2 regions of the Exiguobacterium sp. s35 genome follow, and region 2 is predicted to be linked to the other one. Evidence: a T-box and tRNA genes for the amino acid it is inferred to sense, from the RefSeq annotation. Region 2 holds a T-box; the other holds one or more tRNA genes.
The links. A T-box is a leader RNA that pairs with one kind of tRNA and senses whether it is charged. The one in region 2 lies ahead of KNO75_RS01070 (valine--tRNA ligase), so its partner is inferred to be a tRNA-Val.
Positions count from the first base shown of each region.

Region 1: it has a tRNA-Val gene. The T-box ahead of KNO75_RS01070 (valine--tRNA ligase) is inferred to sense a tRNA for this amino acid. The anticodon was not compared.

Region 1 covers NZ_JACSKI010000003.1:72,105-82,262, forward strand. The annotation lists gene KNO75_RS12375 (putative bifunctional diguanylate cyclase/phosphodiesterase) at 1-1,919, opposite strand, end outside; gene KNO75_RS12380 (YitT family protein) at 2,034-2,900, opposite strand; gene KNO75_RS12385 (YkvA family protein) at 2,976-3,383, opposite strand; gene KNO75_RS12390 (aminopeptidase) at 3,497-4,735, shown strand; gene KNO75_RS12395 (alpha/beta hydrolase) at 4,782-5,564, opposite strand; gene KNO75_RS12400 (TetR/AcrR family transcriptional regulator) at 5,678-6,259, shown strand; gene KNO75_RS12405 (DMT family transporter) at 6,252-6,596, shown strand; gene KNO75_RS12410 (DMT family transporter) at 6,593-6,907, shown strand; gene KNO75_RS12415 (GNAT family N-acetyltransferase) at 6,979-7,536, shown strand; tRNA gene KNO75_RS12420 (tRNA-Val) at 7,624-7,696, shown strand; gene KNO75_RS12425 (DUF554 domain-containing protein) at 7,846-8,544, shown strand; gene KNO75_RS12430 (pyrroline-5-carboxylate reductase family protein) at 8,577-9,365, opposite strand; gene yidD (membrane protein insertion efficiency factor YidD) at 9,558-9,827, shown strand; gene KNO75_RS12440 (alanine/glycine:cation symporter family protein) at 9,955-10,158, shown strand, end outside.
Region 2 covers NZ_JACSKI010000001.1:199,834-209,991, reverse strand. The annotation lists gene KNO75_RS01075 (hypothetical protein) at 1-144, opposite strand, end outside; gene KNO75_RS01070 (valine--tRNA ligase) at 239-2,890, opposite strand; T-box leader at 2,948-3,170, opposite strand; gene hemL (glutamate-1-semialdehyde 2,1-aminomutase) at 3,218-4,522, opposite strand; gene hemB (porphobilinogen synthase) at 4,519-5,499, opposite strand; gene KNO75_RS01055 (uroporphyrinogen-III synthase) at 5,496-6,128, opposite strand; gene hemC (hydroxymethylbilane synthase) at 6,154-7,071, opposite strand; gene hemA (glutamyl-tRNA reductase) at 7,125-8,471, opposite strand; gene KNO75_RS01040 (AI-2E family transporter) at 8,656-9,825, opposite strand; gene yihA (ribosome biogenesis GTP-binding protein YihA/YsxC) at 9,936-10,158, opposite strand, start outside.

The DNA of each region.
Region 1 (10,158 bases), on a different contig from region 2:
GACGCATCGACTTGAGGTTGAAGGAAAAGTGAGATTTCTCCTTTTTCAAGTGCGGTATCGAGCCCTTCCATCAACACTTTTCGTTCCTCCTTGTCTTCCCGTAACTCCGGTTCGAACATGACGGTCTCGTCCCGACCATTATCTTTCGCGCGATACATCGCCAAGTCGGCATTCGAGAGCAAGTGTTTTAATTTTTTTCCATGCTCCGGGAAACGGACGATTCCAATCGAGGCATGCACTTCAACGAGCGTTCCGGCCATGTAATAAGGCGGGCGATAGACGAGACGTCGCAAGCGTTCTGTCAGCATTTCATCGTCACCATGTTCAGCGACGACGATGAATTCATCACCACCTAGACGTCCGGCATACTCGTTTGGAAGGAGTGCGGTCCGTAGGCGCTTTCCGATATGTTGCAAAAGCTCGTCTCCCATGTGGTGACCGAACTGGTCGTTGATTTCTTTAAACCCGTCCAAGTCAGAGAACATGAGCGTGAACGTGCGACCTTCCTCAATCAATCGTTCGATTTGTTCTTGTAGCGCATAGCGGTTGTGAAGTCCTGTCAAACTATCGAATTTTGCCTGATACAAGATTTGTTCTTGTTGTTCAATCATCTGCGTGATGTCTTTCGCGATGGCGTAGATCCCTTCGACTTCTCCATCGATAATCATTGGGACGTTGACGAGTTGCCAGACACGTGTCTCGCCTTCTTCGGTCATGATGCGCACATCGATTGTTCTCGGTCGACCGTTCGTTAATTCTTGAAGAATGATTGTATACGGTGCACGGTCTTTTGATTCGATGATATCGAGGATATTTGATCCGAGTAACTTGTCCGTTGTCAATCCGAGAATCGAACTGCCGGCCTCGTTGACCGATAATACTTCGCCATGTAAGTCGAATAAAAAGATTGGTTCTGAGTGGTAGGCGAAGAGTGAACGATATTGCTGCTCACGAATTTCAAGTTCGTGTGCTTTCGTCGATACGGCGACTTCTAAATCTGTGTTGACCGTATGGAGGCGATGACTGATGAGTGCGTTCTGTTTTGAAACGACAAACTGGCGAATGAGCAATAGAAGTACGGCATTCGCAATCATCGAGTCGAATACAGACGTACCAAGAAGACGATCTGAAGCGAGCAAGAATAGCATCACGACCACGCTATACAAAACGTAATCCAAAATGGAATCATAGGCGAGGGCGTCTTCGGAAACATCGTCGACCCAATAACTGATTGAAATCATGAGAATACTACTCACTTGAATGAGATGGATCAGTTCATGTGTGATGCCCGAAAACACGAAGAGCGTGTTCGCGATCGAGGCAATCGTGAAGGCTAAAATTCCGACGAGTACAAGAATTCGGAATTGTTGACCGGCCGAGACGACCCGATTCAAGTATAAGAATGAAAGCATCATGTAGAGACTAATCAGTAGCATTTGTTCTTCAAAACCACTCAACTGAGACACGAGTGATACATCTTGTGTGGCGTAGAACCAAATATGTAGTGCACCGATTGCAAGGAAACTAAATAAAGCAAACAGGTCGAACGTGCGTAGTTTCAACGTTCGAATCTCAATCGATTGGGTGATGACAATTAAAGCCATGATTAAGTAAAAGAAATTTTGCAGGAACAACAGCGATTGTGTATTGGCACCTGTCGAATCGTAATGCATCAGTAAATACAGGGCGAAGCATACATTTCCCGCACTGATCAAAACGTGGATAAACCGTCGCATCCCTTTATGTTTAAAAATCGCCACTCCGCTCAGTAGGATTGCAGCTCCTGAAATGACGAGGTGATAGATGAGTAACGTGATGTTTCGCAGATCATGAGGGGTCAAAAATAAAAATAAAAGTCCGGTAGAAAAAGTTCCGATGAGAATCGCCGGAACGTATTGGCGCAACGAGTAAACAGACAACTCATGCACCTCCTTCTTTATATATATGGGTCTCTTATTTATTATCGGAACAGGTGACCGAAGATTACACAAAAAATCGACAACAATACGAGATTGTTGTCGAATATGTTGAAATTATAGTGTATACGAGTGCTCTTTGAAGTTCCCGACGATGGAATCAATTTCTGACACGGTGACAAATGCCTCAGAATCAATTTCAGAAACGATTTGACGAAGGCGTGGAATTTCATTATTTTGGACGACGACGTATAGCATTTTTTTCGAGTCGTTCGAGTACCCGCCTGTCGCATCCATAATCGTGACCCCACGTTTTAAATTCTGTTTAATGACCAAGTTGATTTCATCCGCTTTTTGACAAATGATAAAACATTGTTTTTGAGCGGAGAAGAACTTGTGAATCGTGAGTAACGTTCGTGAACGGACAAAACTTAATACAAGTGCATACATAACAGCTTTAATGTCGAAGACGATGAAGACTAATACATAAACAATGATATCTTGTGTTAAAAAGATTTTCGGTAGTGATAAATTTCGATTATTCATATAGATGACTTTTCCTAAAATATCGAGTCCCCCGGTAGAAGCGCCTGCGAACAGGAGAAGTGCGAGTCCGAGCCCCGAGACGATTCCGCTGAATACCGAAGCGACGAGCGGATCATCAAGTGGAGTCGGTGGAATGAGAACCGGTAAACTATCAATCAAAATGGAAGAGAGCACGACGACGATTCCTGTCATCAAAATAAAACGTCTCCCTAAATATTTCAACCCCAATATAAAGAGTGGGATATTGAGCACGAGTTGCGTCATCCCAATTGGCGTTCCGAATAGCTCGTTCGTAATCAACGTGATTCCGACGATTCCCCCGGAACCAATCTCATTCGGTTTGAGCAGTAAACTGACAAAGACAGACTGAAGGATTGTCCCGGCAATGATGAACAGTACCGTTTCAAGGGCAACCCGTTTTCGAGATTTAGCATACATAGATAATGGCTAGGCCTTACGCCTCCTTTTGGTAAGTCTTCTGCTAGCGTACTGCTACTCGTGTATCATTTCAAGTCACAATTCGTTATGGAATCGGTCGATGTCACTCGCTAATTGTTCATGCACGTAGTCGATGACTTGAGCGTCATCAAAAAGTCCGAGCGGCACGTCATCTGGAATCGCATCGAACGGTGAAACGAAGTACAGAATGGCTGCAACGAGCTCTTCTTGTTTGTCAGGTTGCATTTCAAATTGATCGTTATACAGGGCACGCAACATATTCAACATTTGTTTCATCTGGAAGTAGAGTGTCAGTTCTTCTTCGCGTTCGATGTTGCTGATTTCATTTGATGCCACGTCCACGGTTACTTTTGCGAGCGCGCGCTCACCTTGGACGAGTAAGTCACCGAGTTGTTCTCGATCATGAATGTCTTCTTTCGCTTGTTTTAAAAAGTGTGTGTACGTTGATTTCCAATCTGCCATAGTAAATTCCTCCTTCATTCTTCATCTACTAATATGCCCGTTTTTGCGCATCGGTTGCAACTTTTCCTGAAATTTAAGAAAATAAAGATAACTGAAAAGGAGGAACGATACATATGTCTATGATTTCTATGCCGACAGAGGCAGATTTCGCACGCTATGCAGAGCTAGCTGTGAAAAAGGGTGTCAATATTCAACCGGGGCAACAGCTAGAAGTACGTGCCGATATTAGCCAGGCACCACTTGTCCGTCATGTGGTGAAAGCTGCGTATGCGGCTGGTGCGAAGCAGGTGTTTGTCAATTGGAGCGATGAGGAGACATCGAAAATTCGATATTTTGATGCACCAGCAGACTCATTCAAAGAATTTCCGGATTGGTTGAAAGCTCGTTTTGAGCAATTGGCTGAAGAAAAAACAGCTTTCTTGTCAATCGTCAGTGATGATCCGGATGCCTTGAACGGTGTTGAATCGTCGCGCATCTCGGATGCGAACCGTGCAGCCGGACAAGCGCTAGCGAAGTGGCGTCAATATGTGATGAGTGACAACGTGAGTTGGTCAATCGTCGCAGGTGCGTCAGAGGCGTGGGCTGAAAAAGTATTCCCGGGGCGTGAAGATGCGGTCGCCGCGTTGTGGCAAGCGATTTTCGCAGCTACACGTATGGACCAAGAAGATGTGGTCGCGGCGTGGGATACACATGATCAATCACTTCGTAGCCGTGCGAAGCTGTTGACTGAGAAAAAGTATGCGAAGTTGCACTACAGCGCACCAGGCACTGAACTGACAATCGGACTTCCGAAGAAGCACGTCTTCCTTGGCGGTGGCGGTCCAAACGTCGATGGCATCGACTTTATCGCCAACATGCCGACAGAAGAAGTATTCACGCTCGCAGATAAAGATTCTGTGGAAGGTCACGTGTCGAGCACGAAGCCGCTCAGCTACAGCGGAAACTTGATTGACGAGTTCACGCTTTGGTTTGAAGGTGGGAAAGTCGTCAAAGCGGAAGCGAAAAAAGGACAAGCGGCTCTGGATGAATTGTTGAACATGGATGAGGGGGCTCGCCGTATCGGTGAAGTCGCACTTGTTCCAGATGATTCTCCAATCTCGAACTCAGGTCTTCTCTTCTATAACACGTTATTTGATGAGAATGCATCGTGTCACTTGGCATTAGGTCGTGCATACTCGACATGTCTCGAAGGTGGCCCTTCGATGTCACAAGAGGAACTCGCGGCGAACGGTGCGAATGACTCGATGACACACGTTGACTTCATGATCGGGTCAGCAGAAATGAATATCGATGGCGAACGAGAAGACGGCACGCGTGAAGCAATCATGCGTGACGGGAACTGGGTCATCTAAGTAAAAGAACAAAAGAGCGAATTCCGAAACCGGAATTCGCTCTTTTTCATGTGACGTCGTATAAATAACGAAGGACGTGGGGCAAACGGCGGCGCCAAGCTAACTCGTTATGAACTGCATCCGGCTCGACTTCGTAACGGAAGGCAATGCCTTTTTGCGCAATCACTTCGACGAGTTTGGCATTCGTAAACAAATAATCTTTCGATGTGATCGGTCCGCTCTCTTCATTCGTCCCGATATCCATATACAGTTTCCCTGTGAAGTCCACTTGTTGTAACGCCTGGATTAAAGGATCGAGGTTCGCCCAAGCCGCGGTGGAGAGAGAGCCGACTCTTTTGATGGAAGGGTAGGTCGCCATCATATATAAAGAGATGACCCCTCCCATCGAACTCCCCATGACACCGACATCGTCTGGGTCTGTCGCATACTCCTTGTCGATTCGTGGTTTTAACTCCTTCATGAGCCAATCTGTATACATACGACCTTGGCCACCAAGTGTCGGTCGTGTTTTCGCAAGTTCGGGTCCGATACGGCGATATAACATCTCATCTTCCTCGTACGAATACTCGTCATAGCGGTCCAACCAGTTCGGAACGCTCGCAATGGCAACGACCATAAGGGGGAGTCGGAGTGTATCGATGCAACGGTCAATCTCCCAGCCTTCTCCATATGTAGCAGTGCTTCCGGAGAATACGTTTTGCCCGTCATGCATATAAAGGACGGGCAGTGGGGTGTCGGTATCGACCCAGTCTGGCCGAAACACGCGGACAATCCGTTTTTGACCACGCATCTTCTCTGTTGGGATGGACACGTTCAATTGTTCAATCATCTTTTTTCACCTCTTTCATCTTGTATTGTGGAGAATCAAGAAAGAAATGACAATCACCAACATTGACTACCTACCGTTCGTTAGGTAAAGTGGTCGGGAGGAGAGTGAGACTGGTGAATACAAAAGATAAGATTATGCAATCTGCGCGAACGCGGTTTGCCCGTGAAGGATATGAAGGATTGTCACTCGCGGCAGTAGCTGAAGATGTAGGGATTCGTAAAGCTTCTTTATACGCCCATATCGATGGGAAAGAGCAATTGTTTAAACAAGTCGTGACCGATATGGCGAATCGTTACGAAGAGGCTTGGCGACAAACGTGCGAGGATACCGTAAATCGATCCCCTTTAGAACGGATTGATTCGATTGTGCGTACACTCACGTCATTCTTTAGCGATCATGAGACGTGGATGTTGACGAAACGAATGCTACTCGTACCACCTCCAGAATTTCGGGATTATATCGAAGAAGTCATTGGGAAAGTGGAGACGGAGCTAAAAGGATTTGAAAAAGAACAGTTCCGTCTTGCGATGGAGCGTGGAGATTTACCGTCGCAGCCACTCGATGAACTTTATGCTGCATACTATTGTTTTTTAGACGGCGCTTTGCTGTCTTTGTTTACGTTTGAAGATGACAGGGAGATGCGACAACGAGCCGCCTTCCGCATCTTTAAGAAAGGGGTGGGATGGAATGAATAAGGAAAGAGTCGCTTGGATTTCTCTCTTGTTCGCAGGATTGCTAGAAATCATATGGGCTACGACGATGAAGCTATCGGAAGGATTTACGGTGCTTGTTCCGACGCTATGGACGATTGTTCTGTTGATTGTCAGTTTCGGTTTGTTAGCCAAAGCATTCCGGGTTCTCCCAGCAGGTACCGGCTATGCCGTCTTTACGGGAATCGGAGCGGTCGGTACGGTGATTGTCGGTGCTCTTCTTTTTGATGAGGCGCTCAGTGGTTGGAAGCTCTTGCTTGTGACGACGTTGATCATCGGCATCATCGGATTGAAGCAAGTGACAGGAGGGGAAGAAGCATGAGTTGGGTATTTTTGATTGGTGCAGGCATTGCTGAGATGACGGCCGTCTTCTTTATGGGAAAATCAAAAGGATATCAAATTTTAAAATGGTCGGTATTGTCGATTTTTTCGTTCGCGCTTAGTTTCTATTGGTTATCGAAGTCACTTGAAGATATTCCGTTAAGTCTGGCTTATTCCATTTGGGTCGGGATTGGCGCGGCAGGTGGCGTCATTCTAGGTATGCTCTATTTAAATGAATCAAGAAGTCGTTGGCGCATTTTTTATTTGATGATGATTATTGGCAGTGTGATCGGATTAAAAGTTGTATCGTAAAGGATTGAAACAAGCTGAAAACGGGAATTGAATAATTCAGATTATGAGATGGAAGAAAGGGGCGGAAAACGATGCATCTTGTTGAGTTGCAATCCGAACGTTTGCGGTTTGAACCGTACACAATCTCTGATTTCTATTTTGTTAAGTCGCTTCTCCAAGATCCTCGGGTGATGCGCTTCATCAGTCCGGACGGGAGACCGTATACAGACGAACAAACAATCGAATGGTTCGAACGTCAATTGGCCCGGTATGAAACAGGACGCCAGACGGGGCTATTGAAGTTGATGACGTTCGAAAGTGATGAACCGATTGGTCATGCCGGTACACTGCTCCATGATTTAGATGGCAAACTTGAGTTAGAAGTCGGCTATTGGTTGTCACCAAAGCATTGGCACATGGGTTACGGGCGTGAAGCAGCTGCGCGGTTGATGCAGTATGCCTTTACCGAAGGGGAAAAGGAAATCATTTCGCTCATTCATCCAGATAACGTTCCGTCTCAGCGCGTGGCGAAAGCGAACGGTCTTCATTGGGACCGCGACACGTTATACCAGAACATGCTCGTATCTGTTTATGCAGGTGATTTGGAACGCCTCTGCCGGCATATCGACCGCCAACAAATGACGCGTTAAAAAAAGTACAAAAAACTTTTAAAAAGTTGTTGCCAACTTAATAGTTTCTTGATATATTAATAGTGTCCTTAAGAGAGGACACGACCTGATTCTGTAGCTCAGCTGGGAGAGCGCTACCTTGACAGGGTAGAGGTCGCTGGTTCGAGCCCAGTCAGAATCACTTGGGTGCCAAACCCTCGAGAAACCCACCGGAACATGGGTTTCCGCGAAGCCACTTCTTGCGAGAAGTGGCTCTTTTTTTGTATATTGACATGGCGCGAAAGCAATTGGTATATTCCTCTCAATACATAATGAAACGGGGAATGCAAAATGGTGTTAACAGGAACCCTCGTCAATGCCGGACTAATCGTCATCGGGTCATTGTTAGGTCTCTTATTCCACCGCATTCCAGAGCGTATGAAAGAGACGGTGACGGCAGCGATCGGACTTGCGGTCATCTTGCTTGGCATTCAAATGGGGATGAAGAGTGAAAACTTCTTGATTGTCATCGGAAGTCTTGTCGTCGGGTCTGCGCTCGGGGAATGGTGGAAGCTAGATGAAGTATTGAATGAAATCGGCTACCGACTTGAGCGGCGTCTCGGGAGTCAATCGAGTGTAGCGGAAGGATTCGTCACAGCAACGCTCATCTTCGTGATTGGTGCAATGGCCATCATTGGTGCGCTCGATAGTGGGTTACGTGGCGATCATGACGTGTTGTATACGAAAGGGTTGATTGATGGATTTACAGCCCTCGTGTTAAGTTCGACGCTCGGAATCGGGGTCATGTTCTCGGCCGTTCCGGTGTTATTGTATCAAGGTGGAATCGCATTACTCGCCATTCAAATCATGAAATTCATTCCAGAGTCGCTCATGGATAGCTTTATTTTAGAGATGACCGCTACCGGTGGTGTCATGATTGTGGCGATTGGCTTGAATTTGGTCGGAATCACAAAAATTCGTGTGGCGAACTTATTGCCAGGGATTTTAGTAGTGGCACTCATTGTGTCGGTTATACATATGATGACATAAAAAATGGACGGAAGCGTGGCTTCCGTCCATTTTTATGGTTTCTCCATGATTTCATGGTCTTCTTTGGCACTTTCACGTAAGGCTGAAGCCATCACGTCGGCAAGGTTGCGGTCTCGTAACACGCCGACACCACGGTCGGTCGGTCCACCTGGAGCAGCGACGTCAGCAATGAGTTCATTCGTCTCACGTGTTTCATGTGACAGTAACTCTGCAGAGCCTTTCATCGCCTGAGCCACAATTTGACGAGCCGTCGCTTCGTCGTATCCGACATCGGTCAAGACCGGAGTCATCGCCCCAACGATCTCATAAAAGAAGGCCGGGCTACAACCCGCGGCTGCCATGAAGGCAGACATCGTCTTCGCATCCGTGATGGCCGTTCGACCGACACGCTCAAAGAGGGCAGTTGCTTTCGCGCGATCGGCTTCATCTGTTTCAGGACCGAACCATAAGCCTGTCATCCCGCTCCGATATGCGACCGGCGTGTTTGGCATCGCGCATACGGCAGGAAGTCCTGAAGCTTCTTCTAATTGGCTCGGTTCGATATGTGCCGCAACCGATACAAGTAGTGGGGTCTTCCACTCTTTTGATTCCACGTATGGAATGACGCCGTCCGGTTGCATCGCTAGTACGACGATGTCATAGTCGTTCACGTTTTCTTCTTCGACGGTGTGTACGCCGAGTTCATCTTGCAATGCGAGCAATCGCTCACGGTCACTTCGGTTCGTCATGGTAATTTGTGTCGGTTCGATTCCTGAGTCAATCCACCCTCGAACGAGCGCTTCACTCATTGATCCTGCACCGACCATTAGTAATTGTTTCATCATTCGTCACCTCTTCTATTCGATTCGGTCAATAGTTATGTTGACTATCATAACAAACCTGCTGTCGAATATCGCCCATCTTGCTCATTTGTTAAGAGATGGAAAACGATTTAACATATGGAGCGGTGAACATGACAAACGTTTCAAATCGCGCTATGATGGCACTAATTCAACAGAGTGAGGCGAAATCGCGTGAAACGTGTATTAGTAAAAGGGATTCAAGGTTATCAACGTTTTATTTCACCATTAAAGCCGCCGACATGCCGGTTTTATCCGAGTTGTTCACACTACGGAATCGAAGCGATTGAGAAACATGGAGCCGTCAAAGGCAGTTATTTAACCGCTCGCCGGCTCATCCGTTGTCAACCGTTTCATCCGGGCGGGCTCGATTACGTCCCGGATACATTTGATTGGAAAGCGCCCTTACAACGAGAGAAGCCTGAATCACAGCGAGACGATTAAGTTCGTCTCGCTGTTTGTATACAGATGAAAAGATCCGGAGTTGTTTTAGCACAATACTTTTGCATTGTTCTAAGTATTCTGAAAAAATAGAGGTGTACACTATTTTCGGGGAAAGGGGATACTTTGTATGGGGCAATCATTTAGTGAATGGGTGAGTACGGCATCCAATTTTGTATGGGGACCACCGCTTTTAATTTTGCTTGTGGGGACAGGCATTTACTTGACGGTGCGTCTAGGTGGTATTCAAATTACCAAATTACCGTATGCGTTGAAATTGGCATTTTCGAAAAATCAGGATCAATCCTCAAAAGGGGATATCAGTCACTTCCAG
Region 2 (10,158 bases):
GCCCACCCATTCACTCGTGGGTGCTTGGGACCCTTCACTCGTTTCAATTTTCTCTATATCTGTTTCGACCGACTCCGCCTTTTCCGGGGGCGAACACCCGGTCAAACATAATAATAGAACACCTAATACCCCGATTCGTTTCATCTTGTATCCCCTTTTCTACATCTATCTCTCCAAATTCTACCAAAACACAAAAAAACCTTCTTCAGAGAATTAATCTCCAAAGAAGGTCCATGTCTTACTTACGCAACTCTTCCAAACGGGCGCGGACCGCGTCACGCTTGTCGAGGTAGTCTTTTTCTTTTGCTTTCTCTTCGTCGATGACGTGAGCCGGTGCCTTGGCGATGAAACCTTGGTTTCCGAGTTTCTTCTGTACGCGCTCGACTTCTTTCTCATACTTCGCTACTTCTTTTTCAAGACGCGCGATTTCTTCTTCGAAGTTGATGAGGTCTGCGAGCGGGATGAAGAGCTCCGCTCCTGTCATGATCGCTGACATCGACTTATCCGGAGCCGTGAGGCCACGTCCGATTTCAAGCTCTGTCGCGTTCGTGAACTTGCCGATCGTCATTTCGTTCGCGCTCAAGTAACCTTGTGTCGCATCGTCGCTCGTCGAGATGAAGAGCTGGATTGGTTTCGACATCGGTGCGTTCACTTCGGCACGGATGTTACGAACCGAGCGGATGACGTTCATCACAGCTTCAAACGCTGGAACCGAATCGGCGAAGTGAAGGTCGTCACGACGCGTCGGGTAGCTTGCACGAACGATTGAATCGCCTTCGTGCGGCAAGTGCTGCCAAATTTCTTCTGTAAGGAACGGCATGAACGGGTGCATGAGACGCATGATCGAATCAAGCGTATGCGCGAGGACCGAACGTGTCGTGTGCTTCGCTGCTTCGTCCTCACCATAGAGCGTGAGTTTCGCCATCTCGATGTACCAGTTACAGAACTCTTCCCAGATGAAGTTGTACAGGTAACGGCCAGCTTCACCGAACTCGTACTTGTCGACGAGGCGTGTCACTTGGTCGATCGTATCGTTCAAGCGTGTCAAGATCCACTTGTCAGCAAGCGTCTTCTCGCCCGTGAGGTCGATCTCTTCCACTTTGAGTCCATCCATGTTCATGAGAGCGAAACGGCTCGCGTTCCAAATCTTGTTCGAGAAATTCCATGTCGACTCGATCTTCTCCCAATAGAAACGAAGGTCGTTCCCTGGTGTCGAACCTGTGAGGAGGAACCAACGGAGTGAATCCGCTCCGTACTGGTCGATGACTTCCATAGGGTCAACGCCGTTACCGAGTGATTTCGACATCTTGCGTCCTTCCGAGTCACGGATGAGACCATGGATGAGAACATCGTTGAACGGTTGTTTCCCTGTGAACTCGAGTGATTGGAAGATCATGCGCGATACCCAGAAGAAGATGATGTCGTATCCCGTAACGAGTGCGCTCGTCGGGAAGTAACGGTTGAAGTCCGATGCGTCCGTATCCGGCCAGCCCATCGTTGAGAACGGCCAAAGCGCTGACGAGAACCATGTGTCGAGGACGTCTTCGTCTTGTGTCCAGTTCTCACTGTCCGCTGGTGCTTCTTTTCCTACATACACTTCACCCGTCTCGTTATGATACCAAGCTGGGATGCGGTGGCCCCACCAAAGTTGACGGCTGATACACCAGTCGCGGATGTTCTCCATCCAACGGAGGTATGTGCCTTCGAAGCGTTCTGGGACGAAGTTGACTTTCGTGTCGTCGTTTCCTTGTGCTTCGAGTGCCGCTTTTGAGAGTGGCTCCATATCAACGAACCATTGTTTCGAAAGGTATGGCTCGATGACTGCGCCTGAACGCTCTGAGTGACCGACCGAGTGCGTGTGCGGCTCAATCTTCACGAGTGTGCCGTCCGCCTCTAAGTCTTTGACGAGTTGCTTGCGGCATTCGAAGCGGTCAAGCCCTTCGTACTTGCCAGCGTTCTCATTCATCTTTCCGCCTTCGTCCATGACGAGGATACGTGGAAGTTCGTGACGGTTACCGATTTCAAAGTCGTTCGGGTCGTGGGCTGGCGTGATTTTCACGCAACCTGTACCGAACTCCATGTCGACGTAGTCGTCCGCAACGATTGGGATCTCACGGTTCATGACCGGAAGCATGATCGTCTTACCGATGAGGTGTGTGTAACGCTCATCTTTCGGGTTGACGGCAACCGCCGTATCCCCGAGCATCGTCTCAGGACGTGTCGTCGCGATTTCGATGTGACCTGAGCCGTCAGCGAGTGGATACTTCATGTGATAGAACGCACCCTCGACTTCTTGGTAAATAACCTCGATATCCGAAACGGCTGTCTTTTGAGCCGGGTCCCAGTTGACGATATATTCGCCACGGTAAATCAAGCCTTTTTCATACAAGCGAACGAATACTTCTTGAACGGCTTTTGAGAGCCCTTCGTCGAGTGTGAAGCGTTCACGTGAATAGTCGAGGCCAAGACCGAGTTTAGACCATTGGTCGCGAATCGTCTTCGCGTACTCGTCTTTCCATTCCCACGTCTTCTCGAGGAATTTCTCACGTCCGAGGTCGTAACGCATGACGCCTTCTTCACGGAGCTTTTGTTCAACTTTCGCTTGTGTCGCAATGCCGGCATGGTCCATCCCTGGGAGCCAGAGCACGTCATAACCTTGCATGCGCTTGAGGCGTGTCAACAAGTCTTGGAGCGTCGTGTCCCAAGCGTGACCGAGGTGAAGTTTCCCCGTAACGTTCGGTGGCGGGATGACGATTGTGTACGGTTGTTTCGAATCGTCCTCATCTGCTTTAAATACATCGTTTTCTAACCAGTAGTCGTACCATTTTGACTCCGTCGCACTTGGGTCGTACTTCGTCGGCATGGTGATTTCGTTTGTCTCATGGGCCATATGTGGCGCCTCCTCTATATCTTAATGAACACAAAAACGGCTTCTCTCGTCCTATACGCTAAGGACGAAAGAAGCCGTGATCTTCCGCGGTACCACCTTAGTTCGCCAACAAGTGGCGCACTCAAAATCGAATAACGGTCGATGGACCGAACTTTCTTACTCCATTCAGAAAGTCAGCTCCGAGGCGACTTCCGCGTCCATCCCTCGCAACCTTTCACCAAGCGGTCGCGTCTCTAAAAAGGAATGGATGATGCGTACTACTCCTCATCAATGCTTTTCATCGTATCTGTTAAATAATTGTAGCGACAGAAACGTCAGCAGTCAAGATTAGAGTGAAAACTCTTCTTGAAGCTCTTTAAACGTCGCCTCGACCGCTGCAATCGTCTTCTCGATATCCTCATCCGTATGCGCCGTCGAGAGGAACAATCCTTCGAACTGTGACGGTGGCAAGAATACGCCGCGCGCTGCCATCTTCTGATAGTACGAACGGAACATCTCGAGATTCGCCGATTTCGCTTTCTCGAAGTTCGTCACTTTCTCGTTCGTGAAGAAGAAACCAAACATCGAGCCGGCACGGTTCGTGTCGTGCGGGATGTTGTATTTCTCACCAGCCTGCGTGAAACCTTCCGCGAGACGGTCTGCTTTACGCTCGAACTCCGCATAGTGCTCCGGTTTTAGTTGCGAGAGTGTCGTGTAACCAGCAATCATCGCGAGTGGGTTACCTGAGAGCGTACCCGCTTGATAGATTGGACCTTGCGGCGCAATCTGTTCCATGATTTCGCGTTTCCCGCCGTAAGCACCGACCGGAAGTCCACCGCCGATGACCTTACCGAGACATGTGAGGTCCGGTGTGACACCGAAGTATCCTTGTGCACAGTTGTACCCGACACGGAAGCCCGTCATGACCTCATCAAAGATGAGAAGCGCGCCATTTTGTTCCGTGATTTCACGGAGTCCTTCGAGGAATCCTGGTTGTGGTGGTACGAAGCCCATGTTTCCAGCCGCTGGTTCGACGATGACACCAGCGAGATCGTCGCCGTATTTCTCAAACGCGACGCGGACTGCGTCCAAGTCGTTGTAAGGAACGGTGAGCGTGTGGCTTGCGAGTTCTTTCGGTACACCTGGTGAGTCCGGAAGACCGAGTGTTGCGACACCCGAACCGGCTTTAATGAGAAGCGAGTCGCCGTGTCCGTGGTAGCATCCTTCGAACTTCAAAATCTTCGTCTTCCCTGTATAGCCGCGTGCGAGGCGAAGTGCCGCCATCGTCGCTTCCGTACCCGAGTTGACCATACGAACCATCTCGATTGATGGGACGCGGTCGATGACGAGTTCTGCCATCTTCGTCTCAAGCTCGGTCGGCGTTCCGAACGTCCAGCCTTTTTCAGCTTGCTCTTGAATCGCTTTCGTGACGACAGGATCACGGTGACCGAGGATGAGTGGTCCCCATGAGAGGACGTAATCGATATACTCGTTGCCATCGATGTCATAGACGCGTGAACCTTCACCGCGTTCGGCGAAGATTGGCGTCATACCGACCGATTTGTAGGCACGGACCGGACTGTTGACACCGCCTGGCATGAGTGGGCGGGCTTGTTCGAACGCTTCTTGTGAGCGCGTTTGGTTGTATGTCATGCGTAGTCTCCTTCCAAATAGCGACAGACGTCTTTTGCGAAATACGTGACGATGAGATCTGCACCGGCACGTTTGAATCCGACCATCGTCTCCATGACGATGCGTTCTTCATCGACCCAGTCGTTGAGTGATGCGGCTTTGATCATCGCGTACTCTCCGCTCACGTTATACGCCACGATTGGCATATCGAGTGAGTCGCGCATATCACGGATGATGTCCATGAACGCGAGAGCCGGTTTGACAATCATGAAGTCGGCACCTTGTTCGACGTCCGATTGTGACTCGCGGAACGCCTCACGACGGTTCGCCGGGTCCATCTGATAACCTTTACGGTCGCCTTCACCAGGAGCCGATTGGGCAGCGTCACGGAACGGTCCGTAATACGCCGACGCATATTTCACGCCATAGCTCATGATCGGAATATGGCTGAATCCGTTTTGGTCGAGACCTTCACGGATGGCTGCGACGAATCCGTCCATCATCGAGCTCGGCGCAATGATATCGGCACCCGCTTGTGCTTGCGTGATCGCCGTCTGGACGTGAAGTGGAAGCGATGCGTCGTTATCGACGTCCCCATCCTTCACGAGGCCACAGTGACCTGTAGACGTGTATTCACACAGGCACGTATCGGCGATGACCGTGAGCTGTGGCGCCCACTCTTTTACTTTACGGATCGCTTCTTGGACGATGCCGTGGTCGTGATACGCTTCACTGCCTTCCGGGTCTTTATGTTCCGGCACTCCGAACAAGAGCACAGATTGGAGACCGAGGTCGACGATTTCTTTGATCTCTTCTTCGAGTCGGTCAAGTGAATAATTAAAGACGCCAGGCATCGAGCTGACTTCACGTTTAATGTTAGTCCCTTCAATGATGAAGAGTGGGTAAATCAAATCTTCTTTCCGAACATGATTTTCACGTACGAGGGCACGCATCGACTTCGATGAGCGAAGACGACGGTGACGGTCAAACTGGTTCATGAAAAATCCTCCCCTACACACTGTATTAATGCATCCATAGTATAACATTCTGGCACTCGTACCGGTAACGTCGACACTTGTCGGACGGCACGTTCGGTCACTTCGCCGATGGCGTACCACGTCCCGGTGAAGCGGGACAAGTGCGGTGTGAGCGCCTCGACGGCCGATGGGCTCAAGACGAGCAGTGCCTTCACGGTCTCGAGTTGTTGCTGTTGCGCCGGTGTCAGTGGCACCGGAATCGTCTCATAGACGACCCAGTCCTGCACGTGAGAGAGCATCGTCATGTGCTTCGTGTTCGCTAAATTGCCACGCGCGAACAAGACGACCTCATCGGCGGAAACGACATCGCGTAACTGCTCAAAGAGTGCCTCACCCGTATACGTCTCTGGCATGAGCGAGACGGTAAACCCTTCCGCTTCAAGCGCCCGCTTCGTCTTCTCACCGACAGCAGCGACCTTGACATCACGCGTCAGATTTCGAAGCGCGGGCACCGCGTTCTGGCTCGTGACGACGAGCCAGTCGAATCGTTCCACGGGTGGTGGGACGTGCGTCTCTCTCGTCTGAATGAGCGGGACATGATGAACGGAAAGACCGCTCGCCTCGAGCAGCGCCCGTTGCGAAGCGGTCATTCGTTTCGTTCCCGTGTACCAGACGTCACTCATTGACCGAGGCGAGGATTTCACGCCCGCCACGTCCGAGCAATTCTTCTGCGACGTCCATTCCGAGTGCGACTCCGTCCGTTGACGTTTTCGTCACGCGGAGCACTTCTTTCCCGTCCACTGACGCGATGAGGCCCGTGAGCGTCACTTCGTCACCGTCGACCGTTGCGTAACCGCCGACTGGGACGTGACAGCTGCCTTCGATGGCTTTTAAGAAAGTCCGTTCCGCTGTCGCGGCTTTTGCCGTCACGTCATCGTGTAACAATTGAAGCACTGCCGTTACCTCTGCATCGTCTTTACGGCTCTCGATCGCGAGTACGCCTTGTCCGACAGCAGGTACCATGACGTCCGGGTCAAGCGCTTCGAAGTCGACACGGTCCGTCCAACCCATCCGTTCGAGCCCGGCTTTCGCGAGCAAGATGGCGTTGTAGTTCTCCGAATCCAACTTCTTCAAACGCGTGTCGATGTTTCCGCGGATCCATTGAATCTCAAGGTCAGGACGTGCCGCTAAAATCTGTGCCCCACGACGGAGGGAGCTCGTTCCGACGATCGAACCTTTCGGAAGCGTCTCGAACGTGTAGCCGTTCTCACAGATAAGGACGTCACGCGCGTCGACACGTTTCGGCATGCAGCTGATATAAAGTTCTTCCGGAAGTTCGGCTGGAACGTCCTTCATGCTGTGGACGGCGAGGTCGATGTCCCCGTCGAGCATCTGTTGTTGAATCTCTTTGACGAATAGACCTTTTCCGCCGACTTTCGACAATTGTACGTCGACGATTTGATCCCCTTTCGTCACGATTTCTTTAATCTCGAACTCGTTTTGTGCTCCGGCTTGTTTCAATTGCTCGATGACCCATTTCGTTTGAGTCATGGCGAGTTGAGAACGGCGTGAGCCGACGATGATTTTTCGCATGTTGAGTCTCTCCTTCATAGAAAAAGGCGACACACGTCGCCTTTTATATCTTGTTAGCGCATCAATGCGCGAAGTGGTGCTTTCGCAGAAGTGGCATCTGTTTCTTCCACTTCGTCTACCGGTTGTTCTGGTAACTCGACATCGAGTCCGAACGTCTCGACAAACTGGGCGATTCGAACGTTCGCGTCCGGCTGTGCCGCTGCATCTTTAATGTAGTCAATCGGGTCACGAAGCATTTGATTGATAATCGACTTCATGTGCTTCCCGATGACTTTCTTGTCGCGCGCTGACAAGTGGTCGAGCTTGCGCTCTAGACTCGTCATCGTGTCTTCTTGAATATCAAGGGCACGGGCACGTAACTCGTTCATAATCGGTACGACACCGAGCGTGACGAGCCATGTTTGGAACTCTTGAATCGCTTCATCGATCTTCATCTCAATCTTCTCGGCCTCGACGAGACGAGCTTCGAGATTCTTGTTGACGATTCCATTCAAATCATCGACATCGAACAAATGAACACCTGGAAGTGTCGCGACCGCTGGATCGATATCTCGCGGCACAGCAATGTCAATAAGAAGAAGTGGACGTTCACGGCGCAACAATTGTGCAGCTGCTACATCGTCATATCCGATGACGGCGTCTTTCGCTCCGGTCGAACTGATCAAAATATCCGCATCGAGTAAACCACATGCGATTTCACGAATCGAATGGGCTCGACCTTTGAACTTATCCGCTACTGCTTTCGCTTTGCTCTCCGTCCGGTTGAAGACGGCGATCTGTTTGGCACCAGCCTCGAACAAGTTGAGTGTCGTCAATTCACCGGTCTCTCCGGCCCCGACGACGACGACTTGCTTATCTTCGAGCTGTTGGTACATTTCTTGCGCGAGCGTCACGGCGGCCGAGCTGACCGATACAGACATTTCCCCAATTTGCGTGTCCGTATGGGCGCGCTTGGCGAGTGTGACCGCTTCTTTAAATAATTTGTTGAAGACCGTTCCTGTCGTTCCATGCTCTTGGGCACGGAAAAAACTCGTCTTCACCTGACCTAAAATTTGTGTTTCCCCGATGATCATCGAGTCGAGGCCCGATGTGACACGGAATAAGTGACGAATCGCCTCTTCCCCTTCTCGAATCGACAAGTATGGTGTGAACTGCTCCATCTCTAGGTTGAACCAGTTCGCCAAGAAACGTTTCGTGTAATAACGTCCAGTATGGAGTTGATCTGTCACGACGTACAGCTCCGTCCGGTTACACGTAGACAAAATAACCGACTCGAAAATGCTCTTCTCTTCGCGAAGTGCAATCATCGCATCCACGATTTCTTGCTCCCCAAACGAGAACTGCTCCCGAATCGCGACAGGGGCTGTCTTGTTATTTAGTCCAACGACGACAATATGCATGTATCTCTTCCCCTCATCTAAAATCCACCGACGGTTGTCTCTTCTTTTTTTCAATCTCTACCGTACATTATAACAGTTCTTATCTGGTAACTATAATCTTCTGTTTGATTTTCCTGAAATAAAATAAGAACTTTTTGTGACAAAAAGAAGTAGAAATGGCGAAACCCCATTTCTACCCTTATTCTTATGAATTTGGTGAATTCGGATCCGTGATAATCGAACTTTCTGTATCTTCTTTGTCTAAATATTGTTCGCGCTCACGTAATTTATAGATGCGAACGATATTTTGGACAACCGTTTTGGCGACCGCATAGAACGGTACGGCGATGAGCATCCCGATGATCCCGGCCAAATTCCCAGCCACGAGCAAGACGATGATGATCGTAAGCGGGTGGACTTTCAAGGACTTCCCTTGAATGAGCGGTGAGATAACGTTTGATTCGATCTGTTGCACGATAATGATGACGACGATGACCCAGATGACTTTGATTGGATCTTGAATGAACGCCACGATGACAGCCGGTACGGCACCTAAGAACGGTCCGACGTAAGGGATGATGTTCGTCACCATCATGAAGAGCGCAAGCAAGATAGCATAATCCACACCGACGATCCAAAGACCGATGAGTGACGTGATCCCGACGAAGAACGCGACGAGAAGTTGAGCGTTGACATAGCTTCGCACCGTCTCATGCATGTCATGCAAGATGTGGCGTGTCTCTTTCTCATAGCTCGAAGGCAAGAGTTTGACGATAGCGTCCGGCAGACGCTTCCCGTCAAGCAACATGTAAAGAAGCATGAATGGGATGACGACGATTGTGATGACCGCTGACGTCACGAATCCGACGACTTGCCCGAATGACGACGCGATGTTTCCGAACAAATCTCCTAAATACGACGTGATGTTCGTCGTCAAATTGCGGAACATCTCATCATTTTGCGCCATGAAGCGTGACAAGAACTCATTTTGGAGCAACGTGTCACGGACAGCGAACGCCTGTTGTTGAAGCTCTTTTGCGATACTTGGCATCGCATTGATGAGCGACGTGACTTGTTCAGCAAGTACCGGTCCGAGAATACTGAAGACAATGGTAAAGATGAGCACGAGACCGATCAATGTCATCGCGACCGCAAGTGCACGTTTCCCTTTCAACCGTTTTTCTAAAAAGTCGACGATGCCGACCAAGAAATAGAAGAAGAGCCCGGCCACAATGAGTGGGACCGTGACGAGTGCCAAAATGACTTGAACCGGTTCAAACACGAACGAAATCTGTGTTCCAACCCAAATGACTAAAAAGATGGTCAGCGTCCAAAAGAGGGCGCGGTACCATTTGTTTTCAAACATGCGCTGCATTTCTCCACCTCGTTTACGATTATGACTATGTACTAACTATGATTATACGATAATTACCCGCTTGCGGGATGAGAAAAACAAAAAGGCGAAGGAATCCCTTCGCCCATACTTCATTCACCTTCCGTGATGAGTGCATAAATTGCTTTCCACGCATCGTCTTTTCCTTCTGCTGTTTCGGCTGAGAAAGCGACGAAACGGTCAGATGGATCGAACTGAAGCTTACGTTTTACCGCTGCCTCGTGCTTTTGACGCTGGCTCTTCTTGATCTTATCGAGCTTCGTCGCTACGACGATGACAGGAATGTCATAGTGCTTCAAGAAGTTGTACATCGTC